3 regions of the Klebsiella sp. MISC125 genome follow, and region 3 is predicted to be linked to each of the others. Evidence: predicted binding sites of a transcription regulator. Region 3 holds the regulator's gene; each other region holds the start of a gene.
What was found. The regulator PurR, encoded in region 3, represses purine synthesis genes. The targets are predictions, from matches to a motif close to CANGCAAACGTTTGCNTG.

Region 1 (4,169 bases), 1.8 Mb from region 3:
GACCGGTCAGGTCGAGCGTCACCTGCTGGAAGTTCAGCAGTGACTCCAGACGCCCCTGGGAAACTTCCGGCTGATAAGGCGTATAGGCGGTATACCAGCCCGGATTTTCCAGCATGTTGCGCTGAATAACCGGCGGCAGCTGCACGGCGCTGTAGCCCATGCCAATGTACGACTTGAAGCGCTTGTTACGACCGGCAATCGCCTTCAGCTCCGCCAGCGCGGCGAATTCAGTCGTTGCTTCGCCCACCTGCGGCGGCGTCGCCAGCTGGATATCCTGCGGCACAATCTGGCCAATCAGGGCGTTAAGCGAGTCGGCGCCAACGGTTTTCAGCATCTCCTGCTGTTGCTGGGCATCCGGGCCGATGTGACGTTCAATAAAGGCGTCACGGTTTTCAAGCTGGCCTAAAGTCTGGGTCATGAGCGATGGTTCCTGAAACGTGCGGTGAATCGTAGGTGTCTCTACTTATCTGAATACGCAAAATAATTCGCGTTGCAGGCAGGCGGCAAGTCAGTGAATCCCCAGGAGCGTACATAAGTACGTGACTGGGGTGAGCGAGCGCAGCCAACACACCTGCAACGTGAAGAATGAAGCGTATTTATTCGTCTTCTAACAGGGCTTCGTATGCAGTGGCATCCAGCAGAGCGGCAACCTGAGCTTCGTCGCTGGCTTTGATTTTGAAGATCCAGCCGTCGGTGTACGGCTCGCTGTTCACTAGCTCAGGAGAGTCATTCAGCTCTTCGTTAACGGCAACGATTTCACCGCTAATAGGTGCATAGATATCGGAAGCCGCTTTCACAGACTCGGCAACCGCGCAGTCAGCACCTGCTTCGACGATGGCGCCCACTTCCGGAAGGTCAACGAAGACCATATCGCCAAGCAGCTCCTGTGCGTGTTCGGTGATCCCGACGGTATAGGTGCCGTCAGCTTCTTTACGCAGCCATTCGTGTTCTTTGCTGTATTTCAGTTCTGCTGGTACGTTGCTCATCAATTCATCTCCAAAAGGGGAAATCACACCACGGCTTTGCCGTTGCGTACAAAAACAGGTTTAGTCACTTTTACCGGCATTTCACGGTTACGAATCTGCACCACGGCGGTTTCGCCGATGCCTTCCGGTACGCGTGCCAGCGCAATACTGTAGCCCAGCGTTGGGGAGAAGGTGCCGCTGGTGATAATGCCTTCTTTCTGATTACCCTCGGCATCGCTAAAGCGCACCGGCAAGCCACCGCGCAGGACGCCTTTCTCGGTCATCACCAGGCCAACAAGCTGCTCAGTGCCTTTTTCACGCTGTAACTCCAGCGCTTCGCGGCCGATAAAATTACGCTCTGCGGGCTCCCATGCAATGGTCCAGCCCATGTTCGCCGCCAGCGGAGAAACGCCTTCGTCCATCTCCTGGCCGTACAGGTTCATCCCCGCTTCCAGACGCAGCGTGTCGCGCGCGCCCAAACCGCATGGCTTAACGCCTGCATCCAGAAGACCGCGCCAGAAATCCACCGCCTGTTCGTTCGGCAGCGCAATTTCATAACCCGCTTCGCCGGTATAGCCGGTGGTGGCGATAAACAGGTCGCCCGTCTGCACGCCAAAGAACGGCTTCATGCCTGCAACCGCCTGGCGCTGCTCATCGGTAAACAGCGTCGCTGCTTTTTCTTTCGCTTTCGAACCCTGTACGGCAATCAGTGAAAGATCGTCACGCACGGTCATTTCAAGGCCATAAGATTCAGATTGCTGAGTTATCCAGGCAAGGTCCTTTTCACGGGTGGCGGAGTTAACAACGAGGCGGAAATAATCTTCAGAAAGGAAATAGACAATCAAGTCATCGATGACGCCGCCAGAAGCGGTTAGCATCCCACTGTAGAGCGCTTTGCCCGGCGTGGTGAGCTTACTCACGTCGTTAGCCAGCAAATAACGCAGGAATTCACGGATGCGGCTGCCGTGGAAATCAACGATGGTCATGTGCGACACATCGAACATTCCGGCATCGCCGCGCACCGCGTGATGCTCATCAATCTGGGATCCGTAATGCAGCGGCATCATCCAGCCATGGAAATCCACCATGCGCGCGCCGCATAGCGTGTGTTGTTCAAACAACGGAGTCTGTTGAGCCATCTTTTCCTCATCGAATAAAACGGAACCAGCCACTATTTTTGGCGATTTTGCGCCACGAAATCCGCCGTCGACATCGCTGACGGACGTCGACGCAAACGTTCTCTTTGGCCAGAACTTACCACCGATACCGGGAGTAAACCATAAGCTGAATCAGGACATCACATTAGCTTATGACTAAAATCCGTCGATGAGCCTACAGAGTTATCAACTGAATTAAAGCGATAGATGCCACATAAAAACAATGTCATGAACCTTATAGGCAGATGGTAATGATATTTTATGCGAAATTACGTACCTAATTTCTATAACAAAAAAAAGGTAACATTAATAAAACTAATGCGAAAAAAGAGGTGAGATTAGATTATTTCAAATGAGTGGGGAGACCCGGCGCGATGGCCGGGAGAGAGAAGTGTGATGGGCTTAACGTAACCAGGCAGGAAGGTCGTTTAGTCCCATTGCCTGACGGATAAGCTGCGGCTTCACACCGGGCAGCGTGTCCGCCAGCTTAAGGCCGATATCGCGCAGCAGCTTCTTCGCCGGATTGCTGCCGGAGAACATCTCGCGAAAACCCTGCATTCCTGCCAGCATCACTGCGGCGCTATGCTTGCGGCTGCGCTCATAGCGACGCAGATACAAATGCTGACCAATATCTTTTCCCTGCGCATGCAGGCGTTTGAGCTCGTCAATCAGCTCGGCGGCATCCATAAAGCCAAGATTGACACCCTGCCCCGCTAACGGATGAATGGTGTGAGCAGCATCGCCAACCAGCGCCAGACGATGGGCGGCGAACTGACGCGCATAGCGGCCCGTCAGCGGGAAAACCTGGCGTTCGCTTTCCACCGAGCACAGGCCAAGGCGGTTATCGAAAGCAATATTCAGCGCCTGGTTGAAAGCGGCTTTGTCCGCCTGCTGCATCCGCTTCGCGTCTTCAGGAGATAGCGACCAGACAATAGAGCAGAGATGCGGATCGCTGAGCGGCAAGAACGCCAGAATTCCTTCGCCGTGAAACGCCTGACGCGCAATCGCTTCGTGCGGCTCTGCGGTACGAATAGTGGCAACCAGCGCATGATGATGATAATCCCAGTAAGTCAGAGGAATATCGGCTTTGTTGCGCAACCATGAATTGGCACCGTCAGCGCCAACCACCAGCCGGGCGGTTAACATGCTGCCGTCCTGCAGGCTCAGAAAAGCCTCGTTCTCGCCCCATGCGACCTGCTGCAGTTGAGCCGGGGCCAGCAGGGTGACATCGGAACAGCGCTGAGCTTTCTGCCACAGGGCATGGTGCACCACAGCGTTTTCGATAATATGCCCGAGGTGGCTGAATCCCATGCTCTGGTCATCAAAGCTGATGCGACCAAAACTGTCTTTGTCCCACACTTCCATACCGTGGTAGCGGCTGGCGCGCTGGGCGACAATATCCTGCCAGACATCCAGTTTGCTCAGCAGCTTCTCGCTGGCGGCGTTAATCGCCGATACCCGCAACGCCGGCGGCGCATCCATATCCAGCGGCTGAGGAGTTGCCTGTTCCAGCACCGCCACGCGCAGCCCGCTCCCCTGCAAACCGCAGGCAACCGCCAGGCCCACCATCCCACCGCCAACAATGGCGACATCAACACTTTGCACGTTTAACTCCTTAACGGGGGACCCAACCGAGGGTACGCTGCGCCAGCGCATCTCGCGCCGGGGTAAATAATTCCATCGCCATCAGGCCCAGGTTACGCCCCGCGACCAGCGGCGCCCAGCGATTGGCGAACAGATGCACCAGCCCGTCAGTCACACCAATGGTGGCAGCTTTATCATCGGCACGCCGCGCCTGATAGCGACTCAGAAGTGAATAATCACCCGAGTCCTGACCAGCGGCCTGCGCCTGCGCCAGCATTTCCGCCAGGCTCATCACATCGCGCAGACCGAGATTAAAACCCTGTCCGGCAATAGGATGTAACGTTTGTGCCGCATTGCCGACCAGCGCCAGACGATGCGCAACCGTGCGGGTGGCCGAAGTCAGCGATAGCGGATAAACGCTGCGCTTTCCGGCATGGGTAATTTGACCGAGTCGCCAGCCAAA
Region 2 (4,169 bases), 1.2 Mb from region 3:
AACTTATTGGCGGCAGTGGCAAGTGTTCATATAAAAATATAAATGAGGGTAATAAATAATGATGAAGCGCAAAATTCTGGCAGCGGTAATTCCTGCCCTGCTGGTAGCCGGTGCAGCTAACGCTGCAGAAATCTATAACAAAAACGGCAACAAACTGGACTTTTACGGAAAAATGGTTGGCGAGCACGTCTGGACCACTAACGGTGACACCAGCAGCGACGACACCACCTACGCCCGTATCGGCCTGAAAGGCGAAACCCAAATCAACGAACAGCTGATCGGTTATGGCCAGTGGGAATACAACATGGATGCGTCCAATGTTGAAGGTAAACAGACCACAAAAACTCGTCTGGCTTTCGCAGGCTTAAAAGCAGGTGAATACGGTTCATTCGACTACGGTCGTAACTACGGCGCTATCTACGACGTTGAAGCGGCAACCGATATGCTGGTTGAATGGGGCGGCGACGGCTGGAGCTACACCGACAACTTCATGACTGCCCGTACTAACGGCGTGGCAACTTACCGTAACTCTGACTTCTTCGGCCTGGTTGATGGCCTGAGCTTCGCGCTGCAGTATCAGGGTAAAAACAAAGACCGCGACGTTAAGAAACAAAATGGCGACGGCTTCAGCACCTCGGCAACCTACGCGTTTGACAACGGCGTTGCGCTGTCCGCAGGCTACGCTAACTCCAGCCGTACTGGCGATCAGAAAGCTGATAAAAACGGCAATAAAGCTGAAGCATGGGCAACCTCCGCTAAGTACGACGCGAACAACGTCTACGCTGCAGTTATGTACTCCCAGACTTACAACATGACTCCGGAAAGCAGCGATGGTAACTACTTCGCAGGTAAAACTCAGAACTTCGAAGCTGTTGTTCAGTATCAGTTCGACTTCGGTCTGCGTCCGTCCATCGGTTACGTCCAGACTAAAGGTAAAGACCTGCGCTCTCGCGCTGGCTTCTCCGGCGGCGATGCTGACCTGGTTAAATACGTCGAAGTGGGTACCTGGTACTACTTCAACAAGAACATGAACGTTTATGCTGCGTATAAATTCAACCAGCTGGACGACAACGATTACACCAAAGCTGCTGGCGTTGCTACCGACGACCAGGCTGCAGTGGGTATCGTTTACCAGTTCTAATCAGCAGTACACCCCTTCGTGATATGCCTAAAAAGCAGGACTTCGGTCCTGCTTTTCTGCGTTCCTAAGATGAAGATCGTAACTTTTGAAAACCTTCTCGCTTTTAGTCGCAAACGGTTGGCAATTTGTAAATCTCCCGTTACCCTGATAGCGGATTTCCCTTCAGTAATCACAATGGAACCTCGTCATGTTTGAGAAAATTACTGCCGCCCCCGCCGACCCTATTTTGGGCCTGGCCGATCTATTTCGTGCCGATGACCGCCCAACAAAAATTAACCTTGGAATTGGTGTTTATAAAGATGAAACAGGTAAGACACCAGTCCTGACCAGCGTGAAAAAAGCAGAGCAATATCTGCTGGAAAATGAAACCACCAAGAATTATCTGGGCATCGACGGTATTCCAGAATTTGGTCGTTGCACCCAGGAGCTCCTGTTTAGCAAAGGAAGCGCGATTATTAATGATAAACGCGCGCGTACCGCCCAGACTCCGGGCGGTACCGGTGGCCTGCGCGTTGCCGCAGACTTCCTGGCGAAGAATACCGATGCTAAACGCATTTGGGTGAGCAACCCTAGCTGGCCGAACCACAAAAGCGTGTTTAACTCAGCCGGGCTGGAAGTTTGCGAATACGCTTACTACGATGCGGCTAACCACCGGCTTGACTTCGACGGTCTGCTGGCCAGCCTGAACGAAGCGCAGGCTGGCGATGTCGTACTGTTCCACGGCTGCTGCCACAACCCAACCGGTATCGATCCGACGCTGGAACAGTGGCAACAGCTGGCGCAGCTGTCCGTAGAGAAAGGCTGGCTGCCGCTGTTTGACTTCGCCTATCAGGGTTTTGCTCGTGGTCTGGAAGAAGATGCTGAAGGCCTGCGTGCGTTTGCCGCGCTGCATAAAGAGCTGCTGGTTGCGAGCTCCTACTCGAAGAACTTCGGCCTGTACAATGAACGCGTAGGCGCCTGTACGCTGGTTGCTGCTGACCAGGAAACGGTAGACCGTGCTTTCAGCCAGATGAAGTCCGTTATTCGCGCTAACTACTCTAACCCACCGGCTCACGGTGCTTCGATAGTGGCGACGATTCTCAGCAATGACGCGCTGCGCGCTATCTGGGAACAAGAGCTGACCGATATGCGCCAGCGTATTCAGCGCATGCGTCTGCTGTTCGTAAATACCCTGCAAGAGAAAGGCGCGAGCCGCGACTTCTCCTTCATCATTCAGCAGAACGGGATGTTCTCGTTCAGCGGCCTGACCAAAGAGCAGGTTCTGCGTCTGCGTGAAGAGTTCGCGATTTACGCCGTGGCATCCGGGCGTATTAACGTCGCCGGTATGACACCGGACAACATGGCCCCGCTGTGCGAAGCGATTGTTGCCGTGCTCTAACCTTGTCTTAAAAAAACAAAAGGCCGCATCTGCGGCCTTTTTTACATCCTTCAATCCGGCATCATTACCAGACCGGCATTTCATCCTGCAGAAAAGGGTTATGCAGGCGCTCATAGCCCAGAGTCGACATAGGACCGTGACCGGGAATAAACGACACGTCATCGCCCAGCGGCAATAATTTGCGTTTTATCGCCTCGATCAACTGATTGTGATCGCCGCGCGGGAAGTCGCTACGCCCTACTCCGCCTTTGAAAATCACATCACCAGAAATCAGTAGTCTGGAAGCATCGTCAAAGAAGACCACATGCCCGGGGGTGTGGCCAGGGCAATGCAGCACCTGCAGGGAAATATTCCCCACGCTAACCACATCGCCCTCATTCAACCAGCGATCCGGTTGTAGCGGCTGGCACTCATCCAGACCAAACATCCGGCTTTGCGCGGGTAATCCTTCCAGCCAGAACTCATCTTCTTTTTCCGGACCGATAATCGGCACGCCGTAATGTTGTGCCAGTTCCGCCGCGGCGCCTACGTGATCGAGATGACCGTGAGTGAGCAGAATCTGCATCAGGCTAACACCTGCCGCCGTCACTTCCTGTTTGATTCGCTCAGCGTCACCGCCAGGATCGACCAGAGCCGCCAGCCGGGTTTGTTCACACCAGATCAAAGAACAGTTCTGCGCGAACGCGGTAACCGGAATAATACGATAGTTCATGATGCTCCTTTCGTTACCAGTGCCGTACCGGCCCGGTATCAATATGCACAAAGTTGCTACGTGGGTAATATCCTACACCACCTGTGCGCATAGATAACGCCGCTTTGCGAACATTGCTTAACGAAATGCCTTCAATATGGAAATCCATGGCCTGACCCTTAGTGTGGTAGCTATGCTTCGCCACACCACGGCTTCGTGCCCGAAGTTCATCATTGGTATCGAGGGAACGATAACCAGAGATGAGCTGGACAGGCTTGTTGGTGCCAATTAATCCCTGCAAGCGATAGAGTTGATCGAACAAACCAGGATCGATGGATTTAATTTTATTCGCACGGTAGTCGCGGAAAAAATGATTAAGTCTTGCTAATTCATCCTGAATATAGCCTCTGCCATCGAAAAACTCCGCCTTGAGTGATTCACCAGTATGCAGGTTGTTCAGCGTCAAAATACGCGGTCGGGGGGTCGAGAGGGTGGCAAATGCCGGCGCAGGCAGAATGGCAGCAGCACCGAGCGCAGCTCCACCTAACGCCAGCAGTTTGCGGCGATTAGCGTCAAATTTGTCCATGATAATCAGGTCTACAGGTAAATGAATCGTAATATACTTTTCCCGCAATCCGCCTGTTAGCCGCCAGCACGCGCTCACCTCCCTGACAGCCAATAAATATCAGCCACAGAGAATTTGCTGCTTACCGCCACACGCATTTGCAGGATTATATGTATATGCACTTCTGGCGCACGAAAGGCACCTTACCGGGCATTATTGCCAACGTCAAGGTAGCCCAACCCCAGTAAACTCGGGCCTTGCAGACAACAAGGCCCGTTTTCACACAAAGATAGGACAACCGAATCCGTTGAACTACTTCATTTATCTGATTAATTGTTCAGCTTTAGACAGGATTTGTGCGCTGGATCGCGCGGTGAGATCGTAATTGTAAATA
Region 3 (4,169 bases):
TGTACCCCATCTCGTGAAGAATAAATGGCGAGCCGGTCAACCATGCGAAAAAGCTGGCGGAGCAGGCGGCATAAATCAGCACGTTGCCGCTGTATTCGCGCGAGCGTAGTAGGGCAAGGAAAGTCAGCTTCTGCTGGGTGCCGACAACCGTCTTTTTCGCCGCTTTCAGGCGCAAGGCCGGCAGCATGAGCAACAGGGTTATCGCGAACAGAACGGCGAAAATAGCCTGCCATTCGAAATGAACCAGCAGCCAGCTACCGAGCAGCGGCGCCAGTGCTGGAGACAAGCCCACCAGTGGCATAATGGCGGCAAAAATACGGTTTGTGCGATGGGCTGGGTAGTAATCGGTCACCATCGCTTGCCAGGTCACGGCGGCGGCGCAAACGCCAATCGCCTGAATGAAGCGCAGCGCCAGCATCAGCGTGGCATCTTGCACCCAAAGCATCCCCAGACAGCCGATTGCGAAAATGGCCAGGCCGCTTAGCAGTACCGGCTTGCGTCCGTAACGGTCGGAGAGCGGCCCCCAAAAAAGCTGTCCAATGGCAAAGCCTGCCAGGAACAAGCTCAGGCTGGCGCTGACTGAAGCCGCTGAAGTGTTGAGATCTTGTTGGATCGCGGCGAAAGCCGGCAGATACATATCGGTGGCCAGAAAGCCGAGCACGCTGAGCCCGGCCAGCCAGACTAAAAATCCTTTCCCAGGTTGTTGCAATTGTTGCATAAAATTCTCTTGTTATTGATGCAGGTACGGTGCGGCAGAGTGTAGGGAGTGCATTCGGGCTTGTGAAACGCTAATATTTGTCAGGTGGATTCAAAAATTTTGTAGGCAGAATATGTGGTCAGAATACTCACTTGAGGTGGTTGATGCTGTTGCGCGTAACGGCAGTTTTAGCGCAGCGGCGCAGGAGCTACACCGCGTACCTTCAGCGGTGAGTTATACCGTGCGTCAGTTGGAAGAGTGGCTGGCGGTTCCGCTCTTTGAACGTCGTCACCGTGATGTCGAATTAACCCCGGCCGGGGTCTGGTTTTTGCAGGAAGGGCGCTCTGTTATCAAAAAAATGCAGATCACTCGCCAGCAGTGCCAGCAGATAGCCAACGGTTGGCGCGGGCAGCTATCCATTGCCGTCGATGACATCGTCAAACCGGCGCGCATGCGGCAAATGATCGTTGATTTCTATCGTCATTTTGATGACGTTGAACTGATTGTCTTTCAGGAGGTATTCAACGGCGTCTGGGATGCGTTAGCTGATGGCCGCGTGGAATTAGCTATCGGCGCGACGCGCTCTATTCCCGTCGGTGGGCGCTATGCGTTTCGCGATATGGGGATGCTGAGTTGGGATTGCGTGGTGGCCAGCGATCATCCTTTGGCGAAAATAGACGGCCCGTTAAGCGACGATGTGTTGCGCAACTGGCCGTCGCTGGTACGGGAAGATACTTCACGCTCGCTACCGAAACGCACGACGTGGCTGCTGGATAATCAGAAGAGGGTGGTGGTACCGGACTGGGACGCTTCCGCGACTTGCCTCAGCGCAGGGTTGTGTGTTGGCATGGTGCCAAAGCATTTTGCACAGCCGCGAATTGATAGCGGAGAATGGACGGCGCTGGCGCTGGAAAACCCATTCCCTGATGCGGCCTGCTGCCTGACGTGGCAACAAAGCGATGCTTCACCGGCGCTGATGTGGCTGCTGGATTACCTTGGCGACAGTGAAACGCTGAACAGGGAGTGGCTGCGGGCGCCGGAATAGCCGGCGCCGCGAGGAGAATTAACGGCGATAATCGACAAACGGACCGTCGGCCACGGATCGACGTTCGACCAGGCGCGGATGTACTTCAATAGACTGGGAAATTTCGCGCTTGTTGACGATGCGGTCCAGCAGCATGTTGAAGGCCGCTTCGCCCAGAGAATCTTTTGGCTGATGGATGGTGGTCAGCGCCGGGCTGAAGTAGCGGGCGTTGCGCACATTGTCATAACCGATCAGCGAAATATCCTGCGGCACGCGCAGACCCATTTCATCTGCTGCACAAATAGCGCCCATCGCCATGATATCCCCGCCGCAGAAAATCGCCGTCGGGCGATGGTGTTGGCTGAGGATTTGCTGCATCGCGCGGTAGCCGGATTCCGGCTCGAAATCACCTTGCACGACCCAGTTTTCAGGAACGTTGATCTGCGCTTCTTCCATCGCTTTCATAAAGCCCGCCAGGCGGCCGGCACCGGTGTTCCGCTCAAGCGGGCCGGGGATCACGCCAATTTCGCGATGACCGCGTTCCACCAGATAGCGCCCGGCGATATAACCCCCTTCGAAGGCGTTATCGATAACCGAGTCGGTGAAGTCGGCTTTTGCTTCACCCCAGTCCATCACGACCATCGGAATATGGCGATATTCTTCCAGCATGCTCAGTACCGACTCAGGATACTCAGAACACATCACCAGCAGGCCGTCCACGCGCTTCTGCGCCATCATTGACAGGTAGGCGCGCTGTTTCTCCGGATCGTTCCATGCGTTGCCGAGAATCAGGGTATAGCCCTTCTGGAAGCAACTTTTCTCAACGGATTCGATAATTTCGGCAAAATAGGCCGCTTCGCTGCTGGTCGCCAGCAATCCGATAGACTTAGTGTGATTAACCTTCAGGCTGCGAGCAACGGCGCTGGGGGAGTAGTGCAGTTCTTTAATCGCAGCCCACACAGCGTTGCGTGTCTCTTCCGCAACGAAACGCGTTTTGTTAATTACATGTGATACTGTTGTAGTGGAAACGTTTGCGCGCTTCGCTACATCTTTAATAGTTGCCATTACTTCTCACTCCAGACCTTGACCTGATCGCCCGTTAATCGGTACGTAAACGTTTGCCTGTACACACCCTGATGCCAAAATTGAACATTGCATCACGTCGGGAAAACGACACAGAACGACAGGAAGGGGTCAATGGCCGATACGCTTTCAAATTAGCGTGGGATTTTGTCCGATCTTGGGGCAAAGGGGAAGAGCAAAAATGTGCATCCCTCTAAATCTCGGAAGATATTTGCGCTAATCTATGTAAAAATGAGCAAGCTCACTTTTCATGTGGGGATAATCAAGGGGAAAAATTGATGGATACAGATTTAAAGTTTTCGCTGACAACGACGATTATTGTTCTGGGTTTGATTGTCGCCGCAGGGCTGACCGCCATACTGCACTAATTCCAATATGAGGGAGACATCGTTCTCCCTTTTCTTTTTCCGCCATTATTATCAATTTCGCAAAAATCTTTTGCCATTTCGTTTACTTTTGTTTTTCTGTGATTGATGTCATGCTTTTGGCTTCTGATGAGATGCCGTCGCTGAAGACGGCCCGATGGAGTCATTGAATGAAAATCAACTTTCCCCTGCTCGCTCTGGCGATCGGTGCCTTCGGTATCGGTACTACCGAGTTCTCCCCGATGGGGCTACTACCGGTTATCGCCAAAGGCGTGGATGTCTCTATTCCGGCTGCGGGAATGCTTATTAGTGCCTATGCCATTGGGGTGATGGTTGGCGCGCCGCTGATGACTCTACTGCTTTCGCACCGCGCGCGCAGAAATGCGCTGATTTTCCTGATGGCGATTTTTACTCTTGGTAACGTGCTCTCTTCAATTGCACCGGATTACACCACGCTACTGCTGTCGCGCATTATCACCAGCCTCAATCACGGCGCTTTTTTTGGGCTCGGCTCGGTGGTGGCGGCGAGCGTAGTGCCGAAGCATAAGCAGGCCAGCGCCGTGGCGACCATGTTTATGGGGCTGACAATTGCCAACATTGGCGGCGTTCCGGCGGCGACCTGGTTGGGGGAAACTATCGGCTGGCGAATGTCGTTCCTTGCAACGGCGGGTCTCGGCGTGGTGGCGATGGTCAGCCTGTGGTTTTCCCTGCCAAAAGGAAGCGCGGGTGAGCGGCCTGATGTTAAGCAGGAACTTTCAGTACTGATGCGCCCGCAGGTGCTGTCAGCGCTGCTGACCACCGTTCTGGGGGCAGGGGCGATGTTTACGCTTTACACCTATATATCACCGGTCCTGCACAGCATCACTAACGCATCGCCACTGTTTGTGACCGCGATGTTGGTACTGATTGGCGTAGGCTTCTCGCTGGGTAACTACCTTGGCGGTAAGTTTGCCGACCGCTCGGTTTCCGGGACGTTGAAGGGCTTTCTGCTGCTGTTGAT

Region 1: a site for PurR is predicted at 2,193-2,210, ahead of gcvT (glycine cleavage system aminomethyltransferase GcvT). Genes of this name have one in related genera too.
Region 2: a site for PurR is predicted at 1,248-1,265, ahead of ACMYSL_RS18815 (amino acid aminotransferase). Genes of this name have one in related genera too.

What each region holds. Positions count from the first base shown of each region.
Region 1 covers NZ_CP180448.1:969,224-973,392, reverse strand. The annotation lists gene gcvP (aminomethyl-transferring glycine dehydrogenase) at 1-418, opposite strand, end outside; gene gcvH (glycine cleavage system protein GcvH) at 597-986, opposite strand; gene gcvT (glycine cleavage system aminomethyltransferase GcvT) at 1,010-2,104, opposite strand; gene ubiI (FAD-dependent 2-octaprenylphenol hydroxylase) at 2,525-3,727, opposite strand; gene ubiH (2-octaprenyl-6-methoxyphenyl hydroxylase) at 3,738-4,169, opposite strand, start outside.
Region 2 covers NZ_CP180448.1:3,973,783-3,977,951, forward strand. The annotation lists gene ACMYSL_RS18810 (porin) at 59-1,141, shown strand; gene ACMYSL_RS18815 (amino acid aminotransferase) at 1,329-2,519, shown strand; gene ACMYSL_RS18820 (MBL fold metallo-hydrolase) at 2,584-3,231, opposite strand; gene ACMYSL_RS18825 (YcbK family protein) at 3,245-3,796, opposite strand; gene ldtD (L,D-transpeptidase) at 4,097-4,169, opposite strand, start outside.
Region 3 covers NZ_CP180448.1:2,758,825-2,762,993, forward strand. The annotation lists gene punC (purine nucleoside transporter PunC) at 1-709, opposite strand, end outside; gene punR (DNA-binding transcriptional activator PunR) at 831-1,742, shown strand; gene purR (HTH-type transcriptional repressor PurR) at 1,761-2,786, opposite strand; gene ACMYSL_RS13085 (YnhF family membrane protein) at 3,083-3,172, shown strand; gene ACMYSL_RS13090 (MFS transporter) at 3,340-4,169, shown strand, end outside.